DNA from 3 places in the Pseudoalteromonas sp. Z9A5 genome. Region 3 is predicted to be linked to each of the others. Evidence: predicted binding sites of a transcription regulator. Region 3 holds the regulator's gene; each other region holds the start of a gene.
What was found. The regulator LexA, encoded in region 3, represses DNA repair genes until DNA is damaged. The targets are predictions, from matches to a motif close to TACTGTATNNNNATACAGTA.
Positions count from the first base shown of each region.

Region 1: a site for LexA is predicted at 2,582-2,601, ahead of dinB (DNA polymerase IV). Genes of this name have one in related genera too.
Region 2: a site for LexA is predicted at 2,393-2,412, ahead of GQR56_RS01890 (YebG family protein). Genes of this name have one in related genera too.

Region 1 covers NZ_WTLC01000023.1:31,340-36,147, forward strand. Annotated here, with positions in the region: gene GQR56_RS12865 (ABC transporter substrate-binding protein) at 1-584, opposite strand, end outside; gene GQR56_RS12870 (aldo/keto reductase) at 714-1,766, opposite strand; gene GQR56_RS12875 (thioesterase family protein) at 1,779-2,210, opposite strand; gene dinB (DNA polymerase IV) at 2,614-3,666, shown strand; gene GQR56_RS12885 (leucyl aminopeptidase family protein) at 3,809-4,808, shown strand, end outside.
Region 2 covers NZ_WTLC01000002.1:71,049-75,856, reverse strand. Annotated here, with positions in the region: gene fadR (fatty acid metabolism transcriptional regulator FadR) at 1-590, opposite strand, end outside; gene dsbB (disulfide bond formation protein DsbB) at 1,017-1,535, shown strand; gene GQR56_RS01900 (DUF6170 family protein) at 1,537-1,839, shown strand; gene GQR56_RS01895 (ComEA family DNA-binding protein) at 1,853-2,149, opposite strand; gene GQR56_RS01890 (YebG family protein) at 2,464-2,781, shown strand; gene putP (sodium/proline symporter PutP) at 2,879-4,357, opposite strand; gene GQR56_RS01880 (HDOD domain-containing protein) at 4,688-4,808, shown strand, end outside.
Region 3 covers NZ_WTLC01000018.1:61,777-66,584, reverse strand. Annotated here, with positions in the region: gene GQR56_RS11065 (hypothetical protein) at 1-246, shown strand, start outside; gene GQR56_RS11060 (PaaI family thioesterase) at 258-698, opposite strand; gene GQR56_RS11055 (putative porin) at 817-1,596, shown strand; gene lexA (transcriptional repressor LexA) at 1,673-2,290, shown strand; gene GQR56_RS11045 (SCO family protein) at 2,630-3,247, shown strand; gene GQR56_RS11040 (STAS domain-containing protein) at 3,773-4,045, shown strand; gene GQR56_RS11035 (response regulator) at 4,054-4,416, shown strand; gene GQR56_RS11030 (chemotaxis protein CheA) at 4,431-4,808, shown strand, end outside.

The DNA.
Region 1 (4,808 bases), on a different contig from region 3:
AAAAAACCGTAATTTAGCTGCGTAGTCATTGTTTGGTTTTCGTTACTCAAATTTAAAGGTGCGTTAATATGCAGAACTCTATTATTAATAATTGTATTTATGTTTGGTGAAAACCTTCTAGTTGCAGCTTGACCATAAATATAGTTCTGATCAGTTAATAAACTAATTAAATGAATAGGGTTACCGTACTTTTTAGTAAGTATAGGCTTAAGTGCTTTTGTTGTAATAACAGAAAACGGCGGGTACACAGCTGTTGGGTTTGAGTATTTAAACATCTGATTAGAGTGGTTTTTATAAAGAGTACACGGCAAGCAGATATTTTTACCTTCAGCTAAATATTTATGAATTCGCGCTTGCGGAACTGCTAAACGAGTATGTTTTACCCCAGGGATATTATTTATAAGTTGCTCTGTTAAGTTGTCGCATAAGCCACCTTGTGGTGAGCGCTCACTTTTAGCAATATGAAATGGGGCAGTATGGCTTTGTAGCCAAATGATTTCTTGTAAAGGCTGTTTTTCTTGCTCAGAAGCGCATACGTTATATGTTATAAATAATGAAAGTACAAAGTATCCGTTTTTTGGCATAGTCAATGACTCTTAACATAACAAAAGTTAATTAAAGTATAGCGTTAGTCGTTTAGCGAATAAATTTTTACAAAAAGTTTATTGTTAATAAGTAGCCATAATAGCACTACCTATTAACGAAGTACGAATTTAATATGGCATCGGAAAGTTTCTAAAAATAGCATTTATATCGGCTAAAATTTTGTCGCTCAACGTTATGCTAAATGCGTCTATGTCTTCCTTTAATTGAGCTATAGATGTTGCCCCAATAATTGAAGAAGTAACCCCATCAACCTGATTACACCACGCTAGCGCAAGCTGTGCTGGGGTAATATTATTTTCACGAGCAAGCTCTACATATTGCTTTGTTGCTTGCTCTGCGTTTGGTGTATCTCTAAAAATACCGTTACGCTGCATAAAGGTCCAGCGAGAGCCTTCTGGTCGGGCACCGTTTAAATATTTACCCGTCAATAAACCAGCAGCTAAAGGTGACCACGGTAAATAAGCTATATCCTCATGAACACATTGCTCAATTAAATATGGCCAATCTTTAGCGTGGGCTAAGCTAAATTCGTTTTGAATAGACACCATGCGCGGCAAATCGTGCTCTTTGGCTAAGCTTAAAAACTGGCTTATACCCCATGGTGTATCGTCAGACAAACCACAATGCTTAATTTTTCCTGCTTTTACGCAGTCATTTAAACCTTCTAAAGTATCAAGCATGCTGGCTTGTTGCTCTTGTGTATTTACATCAGTAAATTTGAGCGTACCGGGCCATTGCCTACCAAAGTGTGGAGTAGAGCGGTTTGGCCAATGTAATTGGTATAAATCAATATAATCAGTTTGTAGACGCTTTAGAGAACTATCGACTGCTTCGATAACTGTTTGGCGAGTAATATTGCCGCCATCACGAACCCACGATAAACCGTTACCAGCAATTTTAGTCGCGAGTACGATCTCACTACGTTTTTGCTTATTTCGTGATAACCAATCGCCAATAATTAGCTCTGTTTTACCATAAGTTTCAGGAGACGGTGGCACAGCGTACATTTCGGCTGTATCAATAAAATTTACGCCTTGGGCAAGAGCATAAGTTATTTGTTCATCAGCATCGCTTTGTGTATTTTGCTTACCCCATGTCATGCTGCCTAAACATACTCGAGAAACATTAATACCACTGCTACCTAGTGGACTGTATTGCATGAAAGTTCCTTATTAGTCGTCTTGAGCATAGCTAATTAAAGCTGATAAAAGAGGTTCTGAAATAGGGGCTTTTTTCCCTGTTGTAAAATCAAACATAACCACTTTTGAGTTGCCGGTTGTAGTTACGGCATTTTGTGCGTGACTAAATACGGTGTAATTCATCACAAAGCGATCGGTTTTAATATCTGTAATTGTAACGCCTACAGTAAGCGTATCTGGAAAAGTAACTGGGCGCTTATAACGAATGTTATTTTCGCTTATAACAGGACCAGTACTATTTGGGCTAATGGTATCAAATAAGTTTATTTTATTTAAAAAGTCGATTCGGGCTATTTCAAAATAACGTAAATAAACGACATTATTTACGTGTTGAAGGGCATCCATATCTGCCCAAGCTACGGTTATATCGGTATGAATAGGGTGCTGTTCTTTAAACGCTTGCATGCACTTATAGCTCTTAGTTTTAAAGTACTTAGATTATCAATATGAAGTAACTACCTCAAGATATCAATCGTCGTTTTAATAATTTTAGTTGAATGAAATTAATTTTGAGACTAGAGTTAAATTACACACTGTAGTACACAATAGGACACACACATTGCAAAATATAATTAGTTGGGCTTTGGCTTCTTTGATTTTTATTGCGTCTTTTACCTGCTTTGCGATGGGTAATGCACCGGGCGCAGTTACGTTACTTGTGATAGGTTTTTTAACAGAGTTTGCCTTTTGGATGCACTGTTCTAATAAAACACAAGTGATTAAATAATTAGTTCATTGCGCAGATACTTGCTAATTAAAAGTGATTACATAATAATGGCTGTATAAATAAACAGTTGTTATTGTGGTGATGAAAAAGTTTATTCACATAGATATGGATTGCTTTTATGCAGCCGTAGAAATGCGCGATAACCCTAAGCTTGCAAGTGTTCCACTGGCAATTGGGGGGAATAGTCGTCGTGGGGTTCTTTCCACGGCGAACTATATTGCAAGAGAATATGGTGTGCGATCGGCTATGTCGAATTATCATGCCAAACAACTGTGCCCCGATTTAGTTATTGTACCTGGGCGTATGGCTGTTTATAAAGAAGCCTCAAATCAAATACGTGAAGTATTTAACCGTTACACAGACTTAATTGAACCTCACTCTCTTGACGAAGCCTATCTTGATGTAACAGACAGTACCGTTTGTAAAGGCAGTGCCACACTTATAGCTCAACAAATTCGTGCTGATATTTATAATGCAACGGGGCTTACTGCATCAGCAGGCATTGCGCCTATTAAGTTTATTGCAAAAATAGCCAGTGATGAAAATAAACCCAATGGTCAATTTGTTGTGTTACCCAATGAAGTAGATGACTTTTTAGCACAGTTACCATTAGGTAAAATTCCGGGAGTGGGTAAAGTTACGCTCGAAAAACTCAACTTAAAAGGGTTATATACCGGTAAAGATATACGCGAAAAAGGCGTAAACTGGATGCAGCAACATGTGGGTAATTTTGGTGTGTCGCTTTATCAAAAATGTGCTGGTGAGTATGTTGGTCAGGTGTCTACTAACCGAATTAGAAAGTCGCTAAGTGTTGAGCATACCTATGAGTATAATAAAAATAGCTTACAAGAATGCCTTGATCAGCTTCCTAAATTACTAGACGAATTAACAATACGTTTGAATAAGCAGCAATTAGAAAACCGAATTAATAAACTGAGTGTTAAGGTAAAGTTTGCAAACTTTGTAGTGACCTCTGCGGATCAGGCATATCATCAATTAAATACTGAAATTTTTGCTCAATTGCTTACAAAAGCCCACCAGCGAGGGCTCCAGCAACCAGTACGATTATTAGGGATTGGCGTTGGTATTAAAAATAAACCAGAACAAAACCAACAACTCAGTATTCTTGATTAGTTAAGTAAAGTTGTAACTTTAAGTTGCCAATAAAGTAAGGTGTTAGCAATATCTTAAATGGCAAAGTCGTTGCAGCTTACTGGTCTTCAATATTTAAATCGACGATAATAGAGGCTTATGTTTTTTAACAGGACCTTTATTTATGGCATATCCAAAAGCTGTGCTGGCTCAGCCAGTAAGTACTAGCCTTGAATGCACATCTCATGATGCATTGATCATTATCAGTGATGATTTTTCTCAATTACCAAATAACCCATTACGCGATGCTGTTCTAGCACTATCAAAAGTAGACTCTCGCATTGGTAAGCAAGTTACTTTATTAGTAATTGAAAACAAGCGTGTAATACTTGCTCCAACAGGTCCGTTAAACAGAGATTACGACGACGTACGTCGTTACTTTGATGCCGCTAAACTAGCAATTAATGAAGCGAAAGCATCGGGCAGTGTTAACCCTGCAATATTTTTACCAAATCTTAATGGCGATAGCCGTTACCAACACGCTCTAGAAGTTGCTTATTTAGGCGCTTGTCAGGCTTTATGGCAACCATTAGAAGCGCGCGAGTTTCATGGTGAAGGAATTGAACCAGTAATAAATATTGGTTTAGTTGGAGCTAGTGATCAAACAATTAAAGCCGTTAATGCAATTGCTGCGGGTCAATATGCTGCACGTGACTTATGTGGTACTGAGCCTGAGCGTATGGCTCCGCCTCGCTTTGCAGATTACTGCGTTGATTTATTTAAAGGCTCAAAAATTGCGGTTGACGTAATTGACGATATTGCAGCTATTGATAAAAATTATCCAATGTTAAGTATTGTTGCTCGTGCATCTTATGCAGTTGAGCGTCATCATCCACGTGTTGTTAAGCTTGAATATGTACCAGAGGGCGAAATTACTCGTACGCTTATGTTTGTAGGTAAGGGTCTTGTATATGACACCGGCGGTGCAGATTTAAAAGTTGGCGGACACATGGCAGGTATGAGCCGCGATAAAGGTGGCGCAGCATCTGTTGCAGGGTTTATGAAAGCCGTTGCAGATTATCAGCCTAAAGGCGTAAAAGTAGTATCGTACTTAGCCGTTGTTCGTAACTCTATTGGTTCTGATTGTTTTGTACCAGATGAAATAATCACTAGCCGCGAGGGTG
Region 2 (4,808 bases), on a different contig from region 3:
AAATCTTTATAAAACTGACGTGCAAGTTCGCGAGTACCTGCATCTGAGAAATAATGGCATCCAATTTTAGAATAAAAGCCTCTAAAACCATTTAAAATTAATACATATATACGGTTATTACCGGCAACAGCTAGTTCATGATGTACTTTATAGTCGTAATCAGAAAACGCTTGAGCGGTATCTTCTAGCTCATGGCTTTGCGATAAAATTTCAATTACACGCTCTGGGTTCAACTTAATTGCAGCACGAGTATAAATAGCACTGATATTTGTTCTTGCTGATAATAACTGATCTGTCAGCTCTGGCATTTTATCTTCATCAAGACGTGCTAACGTTTCAAGAATATTTAAGCCTGACGTTTCCCAAAAGTTATTAACTTTAGTTGGTTTACCGTGTTGAATAGTCAGCCAGCCATCACGCGCTAAACGTTGTAATACTTCACGTAAAGTTGTTCTTGTTACACCAATTAACTCCGAGAGTTCCCGTTCTGCAGGTAGAATTGAACCTGGTGGAAAATCGCCGTTCCAAATAGATTCAACTATATATTCTTCAGCAAATCCTGCTGGGCTTTTCGCTTTAAAAATTCTCATTCAATTCCCACTCGAATTAATCTACAACTCATTGTTTACACGAATAACTGACTGATTGTACCAGACGATGCATAACTAACAAGTAAAGTAAGGTATATTAGTTAAAGCAAATGAACCACTATTTATAATAAATTAATAATTTAAATTAAATCACACCTTTAAATAATATCCGATAGACACATTCACATTGGGTACATTGTTACCATTGACCTTTTTGCTTTCACTTCACTCAAGCTGGGTTTATTTAACAAGCCCAATTTATAAATATAAGTGCTATTTAAAGTATCACTCCGTCACTTCTGAGATAATGATTAATAATCATTATCCCTACTTAAAAAACGACTAAAGTCGCTTTTTTTTCGTTTCCCTTGTGGCTTACTTTATCCTAAGTCATAATCTAACCTCTTATTTGACTGCGGATTTTTTATGAACTGGCTTGCACAACTACCTACGCAACGTACTCCTTGGCTTTTATTTACTGCTATCGTATTTTTGCTTGAAGTAACGGCACTCTTTTTTCAATATAAAATGGGGCTTGCTCCATGCATTATGTGTATCTATCAACGTACAGCTGTACTTGGTTTACTTGGTGCAGGTGTTATTGGCTCAGCTAAACCACAGAGTAAAATAGCAAGAGTGATTGCTTATTTAGTATGGGGAATATCAAGTGGTTGGGGGTACTTAATCGCACGAGAACATATTGATATGCAAACAACAACAGATCCTTTTGCGTTCAGTTGTGAATTTGAACCAAACTTTCCTTCTTTTATGCCATTACACGAATGGATCCCTAGCTTTTTTCAAGCGACGGGTGATTGTGCGAATATTGATTGGCAGTTTGTAGGTTTAAGCATGCCTGCATGGATGGAGATTATATTTGCTTTATTTTCAGTTGTATTAGCCCTACTCATTATTAACCGTTTAATTACGAAGAAGTCGATTTAATATGTTTACTTTTTTTTCTAGCCAACTAGATGAGCTAAAGCATTTAAAAATACGCGAAAGACAAGCCGTTATTGCGCTGTCACTGAGTATGATATCTCCTACCGAGCGCGTGTTATTACGTATAATAAAGCTTGTATTATTAAGTCCGCTATTTCTAATATTTACCTTATTTAAAGGCTGGATAGTTATCCCATTTTTAATACTGGGTGGGTTATGTTATCCACTATTAACAACACCAATTGAAATTAATTTTGCTAAAAAAAACCTAGCTGAAGCATTAAAACAATTTGAACAGGGCGCTTAGCGCCCCTACTCATCTACAATTTTATTTTTCCTTCAAGCTTAGTCATCAGTTTTTTACCAACCCCCTTCACTTGAGCTAAATCATCTACATTGGTAAATTCACCATTTTCTTCTCTGTAATCAATAATTGCTTGCGCCTTTTTTTTACCGATACCTGGAAGCTTAGCCAGCATATTTAAATCTGCGTTATTAATACTTACAGGTTCAAATTGAGGCATTTCTTGGAGAACTTCTGATGACTGTGCAAACGTGACTGTTGCAGGAAATAAACATAACAAACTAACAAATAATAAGCTTTTAAAAATCTTCATTGTGGTTTCCTTATTGTTCTTATCGAACGTTCATTATTTTGCTCAGGAGACATTCAATAAATAAGGAGCTACAAACTCATCACTTAAAGTGTACCTAAACGCATTATCACTAATTTCCGAAATGGTAAAAATGCAGCGGGTACAGCAAGTGATTGCTTAACTAAAGTAAAGTTAGTGTTTTTTGTCAAATTTAAGACACCTAAAAATTAATAAGAGAGACTTGCAAATTACACCACAAACCATTACTGTACATAAAAACAGTAATCTAATGGTTTTCATAAACCACATTGCCACGCAAGCTTGCAGGAGAAATCATGGCTGTTGTTGTTAAATATGTTGTAGAACGAAACGGAGTCGAGCGCATGACGTTTACTACTAAAAAAGAAGCTGATGCCTATGACAAAATGCTCGATATTGCTGAGTCACTTGAGCTAATGTTAGAAAAAGTAGATGTGCCATTAAGCGAGCAACAAATAGAGTCACTTGCTTTAGAAATAGCTAAGAGTAAAGAAGACTTTATGACTATATTGAAAGGTGGCAAAGATCCGGTTGTTACCAAAGCCCCAGCTAAAAATAAAAAAGCAGACAACGCTTCAGCTGCCCAAGATAACGATGAGAAAAAAGTAAGCTAAACCGTGTATTAATATATTAATAAAAAAGGGAGCAACTTAGTTGCTCCCTTTTTTTATTGCTTATAACTCATCAAAAAGAAGAGTCATAACGCGCTACTTAAAGCTCTTTTTCTACTTCATCAAATAAAGTAGTAATATTTTCCTCAGGTGCTTTTGTCGCTAAACTTACGGCTACAATTGCAATACTTGATAAAATAAAGCCTGGTACTATTTCATACATAAAGCTACTTAAACTTTCACCGTTAATAGTAAACGGACCATAAATCCAAATAAGCACTGTAAACGCACCTACTAACATACCAGATAAGGCGCCAGCAAAATTCATACGTTTCCAATAAAGGCTGAACAGCACCAATGGACCGAATGCAGCACCAAAGCCTGCCCATGCATTACTAACTAGGTCTAAGATAGAGCTATTTCTATCGTACGCTAAATAAATTGCAAACAGGGCAACAAATGCAACGCTAATTCGACCAACAGTAACTAATTCAAAGTCGCTAGCATCTTTACGTAAAAATGTTTTATATAGATCTTCAGTCAATGAACTTGAACTTACTAGCAATTGCGATGAGATAGTACTCATAATAGCAGCCAAAATTGCAGCTAATAAAAAGCCGGCAATAAGTGGGTGAAACAATAACTCAGAAAGAATTAAGAAAATCGTTTCAGGATCTTCAACTACAATATTGTTTTCATAAGTATAAGCAGCACCAAATATACCAGTACCAACAGCACCAAGTGCAGCAACAATCATCCATGTCATACCAATACGGCGAGCTTTAGGCATATCCTTAACACTACGTACCGACATAAAACGAACAATGATATGTGGTTGCCCAAAATAACCTAAGCCCCATGCCATTGCAGAAATAATACCTAATGCAGAGCCTGCTCCAATCCAGTTGAGCATATCAGGATTTACACTATGTAGAGTAGATTCCAGGGGTTGCTCAAGCAAAGAGTATGCAACGGTAGGCACTAGAATTAGTGCAATAAACATAATACAACCTTGCACGAAGTCAGTTAAGCTAACCGCTAAAAAACCACCAAACAAAGTATATAAAACAACTACACCTGTTGTAATGTATAAACCCAGTTCATAACTTAGACCAAATGAGCTTTCAAACAATTTTCCGCCGGCTACAACACCTGATGACGTATAAAGAGTAAAGAAAACTATAATCACAACAGCAGATACAACACGTAATAAGTTTGACTTATCATTGAAGCGATTTGAGAAATAATCTGGGATTGTTATAGAGTCATTCGCTTTTTCAGTGTAGACACGTAATCTAGGTGCAACTAATAGATAATTTAACCAAGCACCAATCACTAAACCAATTGCTATCCATACACTACTAAAACCGGTAACAAACATTGCACCTGGCAAGCCCATTAGAATCCAACCACTCATGTCTGATGCACCAGCTGAAAGAGCTGCAACACTTGGTGATAAGTTTCGCCCACCTAACATATAACCTGAGACGTCACTTGTAGATTGCTTATATGCATATAGTCCTATACCAAGCATCACTACAAAGTATAACGCCAGTGAAATAATCATTCCTGTTTCCAAATTAGCCTCCGCATAATTATTAATAACAGGCTCTTGATCCGAATATTGACTCTTAAAATATTATAATAAAGACACTATTAGGATAAAAACCATTCTCGAAGACTATATCATGCTTAATATGGAAATCCCCAACTTGTTACTTTTTCTTGATTCAAAAACACCCATCTTGAATGTTTTTAGAACAAAATGGTAAGAAAAACTAAAAAAACAAATAAACCCTTTAATTTGTAATGATTATTTATTAAAAGTATCAATATACATAATGCTATTTTGAATGTTTTCCAATATATTATTACAATTGTTACTGATTTTAACTATACGGAATTGTTTATGTATTTTTATGCCGCACGCCAACCAATTTTAAATCGCGATAAAGAACTAATTGGTTATGAACTTTTGTTTCGTGATGGCGTAGATAACGTGTTCCCCGATATAGACGGAGACGAAGCAA
Region 3 (4,808 bases):
ATAGAAGTGAGCGGTGCTGTAAAAACACCTGATAAAGCAATAAACCACTTATGTGAGCTTATCGAGTCATGTTCACGTAATGCGTTAAAACAATGGTTAAGTTGCTCGCGCAGAACGTTTGATATTGGCTTTGAATCAGGCACTTCTCCTAAATGCTTTAACCAAGCTTTAGACGCAGATACATTATTACGTATATCTGCGATAGGTGCAGGTATGGAAATTACAATTTACCCAATCGAAAAATAATAGTAATTTAATTATCTTCGCTCTACGACTGCTGCGGTCATTTTTGATACGCAGCAAAGCTCATTGCGACTATTTGTAATTTTTATCTCCCAAACTGAACTGCGCTTCCCAATATGAAATGCTTTTGCTGTGGCAGTTAAAGTGCCGTTGCGAGATGCTTTTAAATGACTAGCGCTAATTTCTTGCCCAACACAATAAAATTTAGATAGGTCGACTACAAAGTTAGCTGCATAACTTGCCACTGTTTCGGCAAGGACTACGTTAGCACCACCATGTACCATGCCCATTGGATTATGATGCTCAGGAATGGCTGGCATAGTTGCTACAAGGTAGTCCTCACCAATTTCGCTTATTTCAATCCCCATGGTTTTCATCAGCGTACCTTGACCATTTATGCCCTCGTCTAGTTGTTTGCAAAACTCTAAAGTAATAGGTTGATACCAAATACTCATAACCACTCCTTTCACATTAAAAACCTAGTTTATACATTTTTAAACACTTTCGAACAGACATGATTTTAAAAATACCTAAGATAGAGCCAATTACTTCTGTTTTTGATAGGCACTTAGGATGAGAACAATCATAGTACTAACGGTATTGGCAACAAGCTTTTTAACTACTGCACAAGCTGCAATTAATAACCAAATAGATGTTGGGTTTTCTGATTTGTCGGGCTCTGATAACCGCTTTGTAGGTGCAAGGTACCGATACTTTACAAGTAATTTAGATCAACTTTCAGGTCCGCATTCAATAAAAAGTCATTTAAACCAAGTAACTAATTTTGCTGTAGGTGGATTTGCAAGCGATGATGTGGAATATGTAAATGCAGACGCCACCTATTATGGACCACTAGGGTTAATTTTAATGGGGGGAGTAGAGCGTTTAACTGATAACCAAGGCTATTGGCGTTCTCGAGACTATTTAATAAAAGGGTCGCTCGGAAAGCAAATTAATGAGGAGTTACAATTAGGTTTTAGTGTTTTTTATAATAGAGAAGAGGATCGCTCACACCTATTAAATACCTACACTAATACAGATACACAATGGCGTTACGCTCCTTATGTACGCTATACAGCAATTACTGATAATCAGGGGTGGGATTTAGAGTTAAAGCAAATTTCAGGGAAAAATCGCAATATCGAAGGGCGGGCTAATTACTTTGTAAATCAAGATTGGTCGGTTGGTTTAATAGCTAATGTTCAAAACAGTGATTACGCCAGAGATAATTACGAGTTACAAACGCAATATTGGTTTGCTCCTCATGTAGCTGTTAAATTTGGATTAGGGTCTTCCTTCGATTCTGATAGTGGTTTAAACAGTGCAAGCTTGTTATTAACAGGGCGATTTTAAAGCGTAATTTAAATTTGCGATTTTTATTTAACTGTATATACTCACAGTTAAATGTACTGTATGGAAAACCAGTTGTATGCGACCATTAACGAAGCGCCAAGCTCAAATACTCGAATTAGTTAAAGTTTTTATTAAAGACACTGGTATGCCTCCTACACGTGCCGAAATTGCACAAACATTAGGTTTTAAAAGTGCCAATGCCGCAGAAGAACACCTAAAAGCACTCGCTAAAAAGGGTGTTATTAAAATGAAGCCAGGCGCAAGCCGTGGTATTCAGCTTGTTGAGGAAGAAGAGCCTGAACAATTAGGCTTACCTCTAATTGGTCGAGTAGCGGCTGGTGAACCTATTTTAGCGCAAGAGCATGTTGAGAGTCATTGCAAAATTGACCCATTAATGTTTAAACCTGCTGCCGATTTTTTACTACGCGTTAACGGCATGAGTATGAAAGATATAGGTATAATGGACGGCGATCTCTTAGCTGTACATAAAACCCAAGTTGCTGAAAACGGACAAGTTGTAGTTGCTCGTGTTGATGACGATGTAACTGTAAAACGCTTTGAAAAAGCGGGTAAAAAAGTATTACTTCATCCTGAAAACGATGATTTTTCGGCAATTGAAGTTGATCTAGAAAATGAATCTTTTAATATTGAAGGTTTAGCTGTTGGGGTTATTCGTAACGCTGACTGGATGTAATTTAAAAACATTTTTTGGTTATTATATTTATTAATGCGTGCTTTTTAGCGCGCATTTTTTATATGGCTCATATATTAGTTACATAACTAATATAGTATTTCTCATAATTTACCTTCGTTTGCTTATTTACCGACCTTAAATCCTGCCTATTTAGTTTATGTATACAAATGCTTATAGCCTCATTTTTTGATCATGCTATTAAAAATTATGTTTATTTATAAAGCGGTTAAATTAAAAAATTGTAGTTAATTAATGCAATGTAATGGGTTTATTTCTTTTTTCAGTTATTCATTTAATGGTATTCTTTATAATCTTACTTATAAATAAATGGCTCTCTTTATGAAGCAGTTATGGCTTGGGTTAATCGTTGTTTTAGCTTTGTTTTTGTCAGCATGTTCAAATGAAAATATTCCATCAGATGTAGATGCATTAGTTTACAAAAATGCAAAGCCACTCTCTGACTTTAAGTTGAACGATCAGCGTGGCGAGTTAGTTACTAAGCAACGATTTTTAGGACAATGGAATTTAGTTTTTTTAGGGTACACAAGTTGCCCTGACATTTGCCCGCTAACGCTTGCTAAGCTAAATGCGGTGTATAAAAACTTACAAGCAGACTATCCATTGCAAATTTGGTTTTTATCGGTAGATCCAAAACGTGATACGCCAACTAAACGAAAGCAATATATAGATTATTTTAATTCTGAATTTTTAGCTGTATCGGGACCACATAAAGATCTTTTTCCACTCGTTAGGGAGCTAGGCTTAATTTATGCCATTAACGATAGCAGCGAATCGGAGTATGCAGTTGATCACAGTGCCTCGGTGGCTATGGTTGATAAAAATGGTTCGGTAAGAGCTATTTTTAAACCAGAATTTAGACAAGGTGGCGTGCCATTAATTAATGCGACTATTTTAACTGAAGAGTTTAAAAAAATAGCGGATTACTATAAAAACTAATTTATTATTTTTACCTATTTTAAAAGAGCTCTAAGACCTGTCTATCTTTCGAGATTGAATTTACAGCAGAGCGTTTGATTTTTAGGTAAGGCGGGGCCTATGTAGTCTATGTAGTCTATGTAGTGTGGTTGTTCCCCATAAATAGGCTAAACAACGCATAAAAACCAAATACACGCAGCCCTTTGCGTTCTCCTTGGAGCGATTAACTCTTTGTTGTCTACATGGATTTAGTTAAGGGGCATGAGCAGGACGCGGAAGCTTTGCTCGGTTTTACTTATGCTTACATTGATGTAAGCCAGTAGAGTAACGCAGGAGCAGTTACCAATTCCACTAGGTTACAAACCTCGCGCCGCGATTGAATCGCCCCTAGATAAAACAAATTCTAATCCTGAAAGGTCAACAGACCCTAAGCTCCTTTTTTGTTTTTAGCAGCAAAATAAATTTAATTAAGCATTTTATGGCAATTTCAATAACTAGGGCTAAGCTTTTGTTATGAATTGAATTGACAGGGAATGCACTTACTAAATGCTAAAACTTCCTAATGAACTTGCTATTACGCAAGTTGAAATACTACATCAAAATTTACTACTAGAACTCAATAGCAAAGATGATATCTGCCTTGATATTAGCGATGTAATTTTTGCCGATACTGCTTCAATTCAACTTTTATGCGCCTTGCAAAAACACTTACTTACTACTCACCATAAAATAATTTGGAGTGGTAAAAGTGATGTTTTAACACACGCAATTAATCAACTTGGCTTAAATCAATATTTAATACTTGAAAGTAAAGATTAGGAGTTTATATGAAACGAATTTTAGCAGTTGATGACTCTGCATCAATGCGTCAGATGGTGAGTTTTACTTTGAAGACCGCAGGGTTTGATGTAACTGAAGCAAAAGATGGAAGTGAAGCATTAGCTATTGCTAAACAACAAGGTTTTGATGCCGTAATTTCCGATGTAAATATGCCAATAATGGACGGTATAACATTAATACGAGAGCTCAGAAGTTTACCAAGTTATAAGTTCACTCCATTACTAATGCTTACAACAGAGTCTGGTTTAGACAAAAAAATAGAAGGCAAAGCTGCTGGTGCAACCGGTTGGATTGTAAAGCCATTTAACCCTGAACAATTATTAGCGGTTATTAAAAAGGTTATTCGGTAATTTAGGAGCGCAGCGTGAGTATAGATTTAAGTCAATTTTTTGAAGTTTTCTTTGAAGAGAGTTTTGAAGGCCTAGATACCATGGAGGCTGAGCTTTTAAACTTACTCCCTGGTGAGGAAGACTTAGAAACTATTAACACCATTTTTAGAGCTGCCCATTCTATTAAGGGAGGTAGTGGTACTTTTGGTTTCAATGCGGTTGCAGATTTTACTCATGTACTTGAAACGCTATTAGATCAAATACGACAAGGTGAACGAAAACTAACTACAGAGCACGTTAATTTATTACTTAAAGCGGTAGATTGTTTACGCGCTTTATTGGCTGGATTGCAAGCAGAGCAAGAGCCAGATTTAACACAAGCTACCTCATTGCGAATAGAATTTGAACGAGTG